Linked DNA regions of Actinomadura rubteroloni. The protein of the gene in region 1 interacts with the protein of each later gene in a pairwise test. Links are inferred from orthologs where the notes say so. Each region holds a gene or a part of one and is shown on either strand. Other genes may lie near its edges.

The links.
Region 2: the proteins of dnaE (region 1) and BTM25_RS13175 interact in binary tests that used the Escherichia coli proteins (3 or more experiments, as listed by UniProt). The link is inferred for Actinomadura rubteroloni from one-to-one orthologs.

Annotation. Positions count from the first base shown.
Region 1 is NZ_MTBP01000001.1:319,663-326,465, reverse strand. What follows is about bases 2,551-6,686. They hold dnaE (DNA polymerase III subunit alpha), read right to left. Parts: upstream 6,309-6,686; coding sequence 2,751-6,308; downstream 2,551-2,750. Other genes in these bases: BTM25_RS01480 (hypothetical protein), read right to left, coding at 6,401-6,686; BTM25_RS29020 (hypothetical protein), read left to right, coding at 2,551-2,718. Also shown: BTM25_RS01500 (DUF6585 family protein), read right to left, coding at 1-314; BTM25_RS01495 (glycerophosphodiester phosphodiesterase family protein), read right to left, coding at 467-1,366; BTM25_RS01490 (RNA-guided endonuclease InsQ/TnpB family protein), read right to left, coding at 1,485-2,408; more of BTM25_RS29020, read left to right, coding at 2,461-2,550; more of BTM25_RS01480, read right to left, coding at 6,687-6,803. UniProt on the Escherichia coli protein: DNA polymerase III is a complex, multichain enzyme responsible for most of the replicative synthesis in bacteria. This DNA polymerase also exhibits 3' to 5' exonuclease activity. The alpha chain is the DNA polymerase catalytic subunit.
Region 2 is NZ_MTBP01000002.1:389,001-394,480, forward strand. The notes cover bases 269-3,081. They hold BTM25_RS13175 (pyridoxal phosphate-dependent aminotransferase), read right to left. Parts: upstream 2,360-3,081; coding sequence 1,178-2,359; downstream 269-1,177. Other genes in these bases: BTM25_RS13165 (prepilin peptidase), read right to left, coding at 269-365; BTM25_RS13170 (SseB family protein), read right to left, coding at 422-1,117; BTM25_RS13180 (AMP-binding protein), read right to left, coding at 2,379-3,081. In the rest of the region: more of BTM25_RS13165, read right to left, coding at 1-268; more of BTM25_RS13180, read right to left, coding at 3,082-3,773; BTM25_RS13185 (uridine kinase family protein), read left to right, coding at 3,821-4,399; BTM25_RS13190 (hypothetical protein), read left to right, coding at 4,470-5,480. UniProt on the Escherichia coli protein: Shows aminotransferase activity with methionine and histidine as substrates, and to a lesser extent also with phenylalanine.

The DNA.
Region 1 (6,803 bases):
TTCACCGTCGCCACGAGCCCCCGCTCGTACAAGTGCATCCCGAGCCGGGTGTTCTTCGCCGCCGTGGACAGCTCCGCGATCCACAGGCAGACCGCGATCACCGCGAAGAGGACGAAGAACATCCCGAAGGCGGTCCCGGCCGCGAACAGCACGACGGCCAGCACCGCGCAGACCACCGCCGCGACGAGCGAGAACCGGATCGATCCGCCGTCCGGCTGCGCCCCCGCGTACACCCCGCGCCGAGCCCCCAGCCCGGCCCGCTCCGCCATCATGTCCATCTGCGGGGCCAACTCGCCCGCAATGTGCCCGGCCATCCCGCTCCCTCGCGATCCGTCCACCGTCGACACGGCACCGGCTCCGCGGCACCGCCCCCGGCGCGGACGCTACCAGACGAACGTGTCTATTTGACGCGCGGCCAATCCGGGCTTCGGCCACACGCGACAACGCCGCCGCGATGCGGACCGCGTCAGGCCGGGGCCGGAACGGGGGTCGGCGACGGGAGGGGAAGCTTCAAAGCCTTGAGGACGGCGCGAAGCCGGTCGGGATAGTCCGTCACGATCGCGTCGGCGCCGAGGCGGGTGAGCCAGGCCATCTCGGCGGGATCGTTGACCGTCCAGACGGCGACGGGAAGCGCCACCGCGTGAGCGTCGGCGAGCAGCGCGGGGGTCGTCAGATGGCGCTCGGGCGACAGGACCGTGGCGCCTATGGCCAGCGCCGCGCCCACCGGGTCGGCGGGCGGCAGGCCCGCCAGCCAGCGCGTACCGGGCCGCAACGTCTTGCGCTCGATCAGCGCCACGCGGCCCAGGGACGGCGCGCACTGCGCCGCCGCCGCGAGGACACGCCAGTCGAAGGCCAGCAGCCGGCTGCGGGACGTCAGGCCGTGCGCCGCGAGAACGTCCGCCACGGCAACGGTGAACCGGCGCACGCGCGCCTCCGGCCAATCCGGGTCCGTCTTCAGCTCGACCGCCAACTCCACCCGCCCGGACGGCCCGAGCAGCGCACACGCCTCGGCCAGCGTAGGCACACGGGTACCAGGAACGGGACGCTGCGTAGCGGCGAACGGGTCGGCCGTCCCGGGGACGGGCCGCCGTGCACTCGCATCCAGCGTCCTGACCTGCGCGAACGTCAGATCACCGAGCGCCCGCCCCACATACGGGAACAACGGATCACCCGCCACGGCGGGCGCGGTGTCGGCGAGGTTCACCGCCGACAGCACCTGATCGTGGCTGAGCACGACCACGCCGTCAGCGGTCATCCCCACGTCCAGTTCGACGGCGTCGACGCCGAGGTCGAGCGCGTGGACGAAGCCGGGCAGTGTGTTCTCCGGCCGCAGCCCCCGCGCCCCCCGATGACCGTGAATCTCCACGGTCCCCCCGAAGGAATTGACGTCCTCCCCTTCGCGAACGAGGGGGATTCTCTCTCCGGCGTCCGCTCGCGCGGTCGGCTTTGAGGTGGGTTCCTGTTTCATCGGGTCCTGCCTTCCGTCAGACGGGAGGTCTTACAGTCCCTCCGCAGGCGTTTACCCTGTCCGCCCGTCCGGCGGCCAGAATGTTGCGTGCCGCGTTCACGTCCCGGTCGTGGACGGTGCCGCAGGCGGTGCACGTCCATTCGCGGACGTGCAGTGGTTTGGGTCCGTCTTTCACTCCGCACGCGGAGCAGACTTGCGATGTCGGCTCGAACCTGCCGATCCGGGCGAATGCGCGGCCGTAGCGAGCTGCGTTGTATTCCAGCATCGCCACGAACTGGGACCATCCGGCGTCGTGCACGGACTTGGCGAGCCGGGTGCGGGCCAGGCCGTTCACCGCGAGGTCCTCCACGTAGACCGCTTGGTTCTCGCGGATCAACCGGGTGGACAGCTTGTGGTGATGGTCGCGCCGCGTATCGGCCACCCGGGCATGGAGCCTGGCGACGCGGGCTCTGGCCTTGATCCGGTTCGCGCTGCCTCTGGCCTTGCGCGACAACGCCCGCTGCGCCTTGCGCAACCGGCGTTCCACGCGGCGCAGGAACCGGGGGCTGGTGATCTTCCGGCCGTCCGGCAGTACCGCGAAATGCGTCAGCCCCAGGTCGATTCGGGACCGGTATCTCGGCGGTGCGACCCTGCGGCCTTTGCGCCGCCCGGCGGCGGAGGCGAAGAAGTTCCGGTAGGCGGTGTGCAGATCCGCGAGCGCTTGGACCAGGACCACCGACGACACCTCGGCGAGCCACACCCGCTCCGGGGTCTTCTTCGCCGCGGTGATGACCTGCTTCTGCAGGTCGGTGTCCTTGATGTACGGCAGCCCCGCCGAGCGGGCCTCCTGCCGGGCGCGCAACCCGTCGTTGAACACCACGCGGGCGCACCCGAATGCCCTGGCCAGCGCTTCCCGCTGGCCGGGCGCCGGGTAGACGCGGAAGTTGTACCGCAGCCGCACAGGGCCGACAGTACCAGCGGTACCGAAAGGTCCTGTCAGCATCGTCAGTCACGTGAGTACCGAACACATCGCGACCAACGACCGGCGCGCTCAGCTCGGCCGAAGCATCGACAGCGCTCGCTTTCGCGACGCCCACCTGATCGTCGAGAAGAACGGCGAACCCCGCGCCGTCCTCGTCCCCGACCACCGGTGGCAAGAACACCAGGGCGCGAATCGAAATCCGACTCACCCCGCTGTGAAGGGGTGGAAGTCCCACCCGTTGCCTGCGGTCACGCACGCAACCTACCGGGCGGTCACGAACGCGGGATGACCGGGCGGTAACTCCGAATGGGACGAACGTGCTTACTGCGTCACGGAACCGGCTCCGAAGAGGCTTTTGAGGTCCCCGAAAAGCCCGGGATTCGGCTGAACCTGGAAGTACTCCAAGTTCACCAGCAGGCCCTTGCGTCCGTGCCGTCGCAGTTGCAGGTGCACCGGCGCGTCGCCCGGGTGGGCTTTGAGGATGCGCTTCAGCTCGGCCGTGGTCGGCTCGGTGAAGCGGTCCATCGGGACGCTGATCACGACCGGTGGCTCCTTGCCGGTCGCGGCTGAGACGTCCAGGACCTCCATTTCCTGCGCATGGATCGACACGTTGCCGTCCCGCTCGTTCATCCGGCCGAGCACCGAGATCACGACGTCCGGCGCGAGCGACGGCGCGTACAACTGGTAGACCTTCGGGAAGAACAGCACTTCGATGCTGCCCTCCAGGTCCTCCAGCTTGATGATCGCCCAGGTGTTGCCCTGCTTGGTGACCTTGCGGTCCAGGCCGGCGATGATGCCCGACAGCCGGACCATGCCCTCGCGCCCGCCCGCGCCGGCCTCGGCGGTCGAGATGTCGCGGGCGCGCTCCAGGATGCGCTCCGCGCCGTCCAGCGGGTGCGAGCTGACGTACAGGCCGAGCATTTCCCGTTCGAACTGCAGCAGCGTCGCCTTGTCCCACTCGTCGCCGGTGGGGACGGCGACCGAGAACGAGCCGCCTCCGCCGTCGGCGACGTCGTCCATGCCGCCGAACAGCGAGTCCTGGCCCATCGCGGCGTTCTTCTTCTCGCTGATGACCGCGTCGATCGCCTGCTCGTGCACCGACAGCAGCGCCTTGCGCTCGTGCCCGAGGCTGTCGAACGCGCCCGCCTTGATGAGCGATTCGATGGCCCGCTTGTTGCAGACCGGCATCGGCACCTTGGACAGGAAATCGTTGAAATCGGCGTAGGCGGCGTCCTCGCGGCCCTTGAGAATGCCGTCCACGACGTTGTCGCCGACGTTGCGGATCGCGTTCAGCCCGAACCGGATGTCGTCGCCGACCGCCGCGAACCGCGCGACGCTCTCGTTCACGTCCGGCGGCAGGACCTTGACCTTCATGCGGCGGCACTCGCCGAGGTACACCGCCATCTTGTCCTTGTTGTCGCCCACGGACGTGAGCAGCGCCGCCATGTACTCGGCGGGGTAATTGGCCTTGAGGTACGCCGTCCAGTAGCTGACGAGCCCGTACCCGGCGGTGTGGGACTTGTTGAAGCCGTAGGCCGAGAACGGCACCAGGACGTCCCAGACGGCCTGGGTCGCCTCCTTGGAATAGCCGTTCTTCGACATCCCCTCCGAGAAGATGGCCCACTGCTTGTCCATCTCGGCCTTCTTCTTCTTGCCCATCGCGCGGCGGAGGATGTCCGCGCCGCCGAGCGTGTAGCCGGCGAGCTGCTGCGCGATGGCCATGACCTGCTCCTGGTAGACGACCAGGTGGTAGGTGTTGCCGAGGATCGGTTCCAGCGCGTCCTTCAGGTCGGGGTGGATCGGCTCGATGGGCTGCTGGCCCGCCTTGCGCAGCGCGTAGTTGACGTGCGCGTTCGCGCCCATCGGCCCCGGACGGCCGAGGGCGAGGACGGCCGAGACGTCCTCGAACTCCGTCGGCGACATCAGCTTTGTGAGGTCGCGCATCATCGTGGAGTCGAGCTGGAAGATGCCGAGGGTCCAGCCCGCGCGCAGCAGCGCGTAGGTCTTGTCGTCGTGCAGCGACACCTGCGCCATGTCGAGGTCGATGCCCCGGTTGGACTTCACGTTCGCGACGGCGTCGCCGAGGATCGTGAGGTTGCGCAGGCCGAGGAAGTCCATCTTGAGGGCGCCCAGCTCCTCGCAGGACGGCCCGTCGAACCCGGTGATCCGCGCGCCGTCGTCGGGCCGCTGGTGGATCGGCATGACCTCGATCAGCGGCTCGGACGACAGGATGACCCCGGCCGCGTGGACGCCGGTGCCGCGCGTCAGGCCCTCGATGCCGAGCCCGGTGTCGATGACGCGCTTGATCTCCACGTCGTCGTTGTAGAGCTGGCGCAGTTCGGCGGCCTCGGCCCAGCGCGGGTGGTTCTCGTCGAAGATCCCGGTCAGCGGGATCTCCTTGCCCATCACGGCGGGCGGGAACGCCTTGGTGATGCGGTCGCCGAGCGCGAACGGGAAGCCGAGGATGCGGCAGGCGTCCTTCACCGCGGCCTTCGACTTGATCGTCATGTAGGTGATGATCAGCGAGACGTTGTCCTCGCCGTACCGCTCGGTGACGTAGCGGATCATGTCGCCGCGCCGACGTTCGTCGAAGTCCAGGTCGACGTCCGGCATGGAGATGCGCTCGGGGTTCAGGAACCGCTCGAAGATCAGGCCGTGCTCGATCGGGTCGAGTTCGGTGATGCCGGTGACGTAGGCGACCATCGAGCCCGTCGCCGAGCCGCGGCCCGGCCCGAGCCAGATGCCGTTGTCGCGGGCGTAGTTGCAGATGTCGGCGACGACGAGGAAGTAGCCGGGGAACCCCATCGACTCGATGACGCCGAGTTCGTACTCGATCCGCTCGGTGACCTCGCGCGGCACGTCGTCGCCGAAGCGCGTGCGGGCGCCGCGCTCGGCCTCCTTGCGCAGCCACGACATCTCGGTCTCGCCGTCGGGGACGGGGAACTTCGCGGCGAGGTCGCGGTGGGAGAACACGTCCGTGTAGTCCTCGACCATCTCGGCGACGAGCAGCGTGTTGCGGCAGCCCTCCTGCCACGGGTCGGACGAGTCCACCGCCCGCATCTCCTCGGCGGTCTTGAGGTAATAACCGCTGCCTCCGAACCGGAACCGGTTCGGGTCGGACATGAGGCTCTGCGTGCCGACGCACAGCAGCGCATCGTGCGCGTCGGCCTGGCTCTCGGTGACGTAGTGGGAGTCGTTGGTGACGAGCGGCGGGATCCCGAGCCGCTTGCCGATCTCGACCAGGTCCTCCCGGACGCGGCGCTCCAGCGGGAGCCCGTGGTCCATCAGCTCCAGGAAGTAGTTCTCCTTGCCGAAGATCTCCTGGTAGGTGCCCGCGGCCTTGAGCGCCTCGTCGAAGTGGCCGAGCCGCAGCCGGGTCTGGACGGCCCCCGACGGGCAGCCCGTCGTCGCGATGATCCCTTCGCCGTGCCGCTCGAACAGCTCGGCGTCCATCCGGGGCCACTTGCGGTAGTGGCCCTCCAGCGACGCCAGCGACGAGATCTTGAACAGGTTGCGCAGGCCCTGGGCGTTCTTCGCCCACATCGTCTTGTGGAGGTAGGAGCCGGACGCCGAGACGTCGCCGCCCTCGCCGGTCGCCTCGTTGGTCTTCTTCTGGCTCGGGTCGCCCCACAGGATCGGCTTCTTGACGAACCGGGACTCGGGCGCGACGTAGGCCTCGATCCCGATGATGGGCTTGATCTCGGCCTTCTTGGCGGCCTTCCAGAACTCGTACGACCCGAACATGTTGCCGTGGTCGCTCATCGCGACCGCGGGCATCCCGAGCTCGGCGGCGCGCTCGACCAGCGGTGAGATCTTGGCCGCGCCGTCGAGCATCGAGTACTCGGTGTGAACATGCAGGTGGACGTACGAATCAGCCACGCGCCGCGCCTCCCCAAGGACCTCTCCCGACGCACACGACCCTAGCCCGTTCCGCGCCCGTCCCAAGCCCCGATCGAAGTCTGTGGATAACCTCAGGCGCCGACGTTCTCGCGGCGGCGCCGGTACCAGGGGAGAAGCCGCCAGAGCCGTCCGACCAGGACCGTCCCGGCGAGCCACAGCACGTACGTGAGCGGTGTCCACGCGCCGCCGACGCGTTCGGCGTGCCCGTCGGTGAACGTGAACGTGACGGCGTGCTGGAGCAGCGCGATCCCGTCCCAGGTGAACGTCCCGGTGACGTGCGGGTCGTGGGCGAGGACGCCGTTCTCGAAGGCGTTCTCCGCCTCGCCGAGCGCGTACAGCAGCAGCATCGGGACGAGCGAGAGGAAGTACCCGGCGGCGACCCAGGAGTGGCGCGGGCCGGGGCCGTACTCGGCGGCGAGGAACTCCTCCGCGAGCCGCCGGCTGCCGCCGAGCCGGCGCAGCGCCTCGGCGACC
Region 2 (5,480 bases), on another replicon or contig:
GGCAGCCGGTGCAACTTCAGGTCCACCAGCACGAGCAGCGCACCGACCACGCCCAGGTACAGCACGGCGGCCAGTTCGGGCCGCGCGAACGTCCGCGCGCCGAGGACGGCGGCGGCGAGCGCGCACGCGGCGACCGTCAGCGCCGGACGCCGCCACAGCGGCTCGGTCCAGTCCGCCCGCCACGACCACGCCGTCGGCTCCTCTTCAGCCGCCGCTTCGGCCCCCGCCTCGGCGTCCGGCGGCCCGGCGGGGTCGGCGGCCGAGGGCGGCGCGGCGGCCGAGTCCACGGGCGGGTCCACGGGCGGCGCGGCGGCCGGGCCGGTGGACGGGTCCGGGGGCGGCGTGGGGGGCGCGAAGTCGCTCACGCGCGAACCTTATGCGACCCCTGCGCGTAGCCCCTACACGTAGGCGTGTACGCCCGTCAGCGGCGCAGGACGCTCAACTCGACGCCGCCGACGATCCGGCCGCGCAGCAGTTCGGCGAGCCGGTCGGAGACGCGCTGGACGGTGACCCGCTCGTCGTGGCCGTCCACCACCGCGAAGCGCACCGCCAGCTCGGCGCTCTCGCCCCGGGCGACGCGGACGCCCGCGACCGCCGGGTCCGAGCCGAACGCGGCGTCGATCGCGGCGAGGACGTCGGGGTCCTCGTGCGGCGGCGGGATGAGGCGGCCCTCGGCGAGCAGGTGCAGGCGCAGGCCGTCCACGGCGAACGGGACGGGGCCGGCGACGTCCACGACGAGCGCGTCGGCGCCCTCGTCCAGCGCCGCCAGGCACGCCTGCCGGACGGTCACGGCGACGGGCCGCGCGTCCGACCGCCACGCCCGGAGCGCGGCGGTGGAGGTGAAGCCGAGCACGCCGCGCCGGCCGTCCGCGCCGACGAGCGTCGGCAGGGCCATGTCGCTGGACTTCTCGCGGCGCAGTTCGCCGGGTTCGACCGCCTCCTCCTCGGTGAGGACGGCGACGACCGGCACCAGCAGCCGCGCGCCGTGCAGCTCCCGCAGCACGGCGTGCTCGCCGGCGCGGCCGGCGGCGTAGGCGGTCAGGGCCGCGCCGAGGCCGGGGTCGGCGGCGCCGTCGTCGTCGGGGAACTGGGGTCGGGGAATGGTCTTACCGGACACCCGCGCAAGGCTATAGCCTCCCGGCGACAGCGGAGCGCCACTCCGCGAACACGGCCCGTGTCAGGCGCGGGCGCGGTCCCGGCCGAGGCCCGCGAGACGGCGGACGGCCTCGTCGATGACCTCGTCCCGCTTGCAGAACGCGAACCGCACGAACGCGGCGCCGTCCTCGGGCCGCTGGTAGAAGACCTGGGTCGGGACGGCGACGACGCCCGCAGCGTCCGGCAGCGCGCGGGCCAGCGCGACGCCGTCGGAGTAGCCGAGCGGCCGGATGTCGGCCTGGACGAAGTAGGTCCCCTGCGGCCGGTAGGCGACGAACCCGGCGGCCTCCAGCCCGGTGATCAGCCGGTCCCGTTTGCGCTCCAGCGACGCCCGCAGCTCCGCGACCCACGGCAGTTCCGCGCGCAGCCCGTGCGCGGCGGCGTGCTGCCACGGCCCGCCGGTCGCGTACGTCAGGAACTGCTTGACGGTCTGGACCGCCCGGACGTACGGGGCCGGCCCGGTGACCCAGCCGGTCTTCCAGCCGGTGACCGAGAAGGTCTTGCCGACCGAGGACACGACGACCGTCCGGTCCCTCATCCCGGGCAGCGTCGCGAGCGGGACGTGCTCGGCGCCGTCGAACGTCAGGTACTCGTAGACCTCGTCGGTGACGGCCGTGACGTCGCGGTCCCGGCAGACGGCCGCGATCTCCGCCAGCTCGTCGCGGGTGAACACCGTCCCGGTCGGGTTGTGCGGCGAGTTGACCAGGATCACCTTGGTGCGCGGCGTGACGGCGGCGCGCAGCTCGCCGGGGTCGAAGGTGAACCGCCCTTCGACGGGACGCAGCAGGACGGTCCGCAGCCGCGCGCCCGCGAGCGCGACGGTGGCGGCGTAGGAGTCGTAGGTCGGCTCGAACGCGACGACCTCGTCCCCCGGCCCGGCGAGCGCCAGCACCGCCGCCGCGATGCCCTCGGTGGCGCCGACCGTGACGTAGACCTCGGTCTCGGGGTCGTAGCCGAGGCCGTAGCGCTCCTTCTTCTGCGCCGCGACGGCCTCGCGGAGCTCGGGCAGGCCGGGCCCGGGCGGGTACTGGTTGCCGCCGCCCTCGATCGCCGCGACGGCCGCCGCGAGCATCCCGGGCGGCCCGTCGGTGTCGGGGAATCCCTGGCCGAGGTTGATCGACCCGGTCCGGACGGCCAGCGCGGTCATCTCCGCGAAGATCGTCGTCCCGAATCCCCGCATGCGCTCGACCAACGGCTCCGTCACGCGTCCGAGCCTAACCCGCTCACCGCAGCCGGGACTTGACGACCTTGCCCATCGCGTTGCGCGGCAGGGAGTCCACGAGATGCACCGCGCGGGGACGCTTGTGGACCGACAGGCGGCTCGCGACGAACTCCGTCAGCTCCCCCGCGCTCGCGCCGTCGGCGACGACGAACGCCGTGACCTGCTCGCCGAGGTCGTCGTGCGGGGTGCCGATCACGGCGGCCTCGCGGACGCCGGGGTGGGCGAGCAGCGCGTCCTCGATCTCGCCCGCGCCGATGCGGTAGCCGCCGCTCTTGATGAGGTCGGTGGACGCGCGGCCGACGATGCGGTGCGTTCCGTCCGGCTCGACGGCCGCGATGTCGCCGGTGCGGAACCAGCCGTCCGCCGTGAACGCCGCGGCGGTCGCGTCCGGGCGGTTCAGGTAGCCGTCGAACAGCGTCGGGGCCTGGACGTGCAGTTCGCCGGGGGTCTCGCCGTCGTGCGGGACGGGCGTTCCGTCCTCGGCGGCCAGGCGCGTGCGGACGCCGGGCAGCGGCGTCCCGACCCGGCCGGGGCGGCGCGGGCCGTCCGCGCGGGCGCTGACGGTGATCAGCGTCTCGGTCATCCCGTACCGCTCGACGGGCCGGTGCCCGGTCAGCTCCGCGACCCGCTCGAACACCGGGACGGGCAGCGGCGCGCTCCCCGACACGAGCAGCCGGGCGCCGCGCAGCGCGGCGGCGGCGCCGGGGTCGGCGGCCAGGCGGGACCAGACGGTCGGGACGCCGAAGAACAGCGTCCCGCCGCGTCCGGCGGCCTCGGCGTAGGCGTCCGGGCGGGGCCAGCCGGTGTGGATCACCGGCGACCCGACGCGCAGCGCGCCGAGCACCCCGAGGACCAGGCCGTGGACGTGGAACAGCGGCAGGCCGTGGACGAGCACGTCGCCGCCGGTCCAGTCCCAGGCGGCGGCGAGCGCGTCGAGCCCGGCGGCGATCGCGCTGCGGGAGACCAGGACGCCCTTCGGCGCGCCGGTCGTCCCGCTCGTGTAGAGGATGAGCGCGGTGGCGTCCGGAGCGGGCGCGGCGGCCGGGACGGCGGCGGACGGCAGGTCGTCCAGCGGGACGAGCGGCGGCCCGTCGGCCGGGGCGTCCGCGCGGGTGGCGAGCAGCAGCGCCGCGCCGGAGTCGCCGAGGATGTGGGCGCGCTCGGCGGGCCCGGAGTCGGGCGGCAGCGGGACGACCGGCACCCCGGCCAGCAGCCCGCCCACCACGGCGGCGATCGTCGCGGCCGACGCGTCGGCGTGGACCGCGACGGCCTCGGCCCCGGCGATCTCGGCGGCGACGGCGGCGGCGCGCCCGAAAAGCTCTCGGCGGGACAGGGTCTCGTCCCCGACGGTCACGGCGGGGGCGTCCCCGCCCGGGGTGCCCAGCAGGTCGGTCACGCGTGCTCCCGTTCGCTCGCCGTCGGCTCACGGGCAGTATGCACGGTATGGCTAAGGCGACGCTGAGCTACCCGGAGCTGGCCGCGCGGATCCGCGCGCTGCCGCCGTCGTGCGGGCCCGTCCGGGTCGTCGCGGTGGACGGCCCGAGCGGCGCGGGCAAGTCGACGTTCGCGCGGCGGCTGGCGGCGGTGCTCGGCGGGGCGCCGCTGGTCGCCGCCGACGACTTCCCGGTGCCGTGGGACGCCGACCCGCTCGTGTGGTGGACGCGGCTGCGCCGGGACGTCCTGGAGCCGCTGCGCGCCGGGCGCCCCGGCCGCCTCGCCCGCTACGACTGGAAACGCGGTGCGCGCGGCCCCGAGGAGGACGTCCCGGCGGCGCCGGAACTGGTCCTGGAGGGCGTCGGCGCGGGCCTGCGCGACGCGCCGCTCGCGCTGCGGATCTTCGTGGACGCGCCCCGCCCGCTGCGCCGGGACCGCGTCCTGCGCCGCGACGGCGCGCGGTTCGCCGAGGCGTGGGACGCGTGGGCGGAGAAGGAGGCACGCTACTTCGCGTCCGGGGCCGGGCCCGCCGACCTGCGGGTGGACGGCGCGTCCCTCACCGGGGAGGAATTCGGCGTGGCCGGATGAGGCCGCGCACGGCGACACCATGCCAGTGAATACTGGCGGCATTCGTCGTCCCCGCGAGGAGCATCCCCCCATGCAACCTACGCTGACCCGCCGCTCCGCCCTGGCCGCCGTCTTCACGGCCGTCCTGGCGCTCGGCGCCCTGCCCGCCGCGCTGCCCGCCGCGCAGGCCGCCCCGCCGCCCGGCGCCTGGACCGCCGCCGCCGTCCCGGCCCTCACCGCGCCGTCGTCCCTGCACGGCGTCGCCGCGCCCGACCCCGCGCACGCGTTCGCGGTCGGGATGGAGGCCAAGGAGACCGTGCCCGTCCTCCTGCGCACCGTGAACGGCGTCTGGACGCGCGACCCCGCCCCCGCCGGGATCGCGCCCAAGCTCGTGGACGTCGCGGCGGGCTCGGCGTCCAACGTGTGGGCGGTCGGGCAGCGCGCCCTCGACGACCGGGTGCCCGCCCGCGCCGTCCACTGGAACGGACGCCGCTGGAAGCCCGTCGAGCTGCCCCTGCTGACCCCGATGGCCGTGTCGGTCGACAGCGCGGGCAAGCCGTGGGTCACGGGCGTCAACGTCAACGAGAGCGACGGCTCGGCCGTCTACCGGCGGCGCGGCGGGACGTGGGAGAAGTCCCTCGACCTCCCGCCCGGCACCACGCTGTCCGCGATCGCCGCGCGCTCGCCCCGCGACGTCTGGGCGGGCGGGCTGGCGTCGTCGTCCACCGACCCGACCGCGCTCTACCACTTCGACGGCACCGCGTGGACGCGCGTCGAGTGGCCCGGCACGTGGAGCCGCTGGGTGATGCAGATCGCGCCCGTCTCGGCCCGCGAGGCCTGGTTCTACGAGATGCCGCTGGACCCGCTGTTCTCCGGGCCCGCGCTCGTCCACTGGAAGGACGGCGTGTTCACCGAGCACAAGATCCCCGCGCCGGGCTCCGGCGGCCTCACGGCCCAGGTCGCCGACCCCGGCTTCCTCGGCGACATCACCCTCGACGGCGCGGGCGGCGTCTGGCTCCAGAACAACCGGGAGAACGCGTTCCTGCACTTCGACGGGACGTCCTGGACGCGCGTCGCCAAGCCGTCCACGTCCGGCTACCTC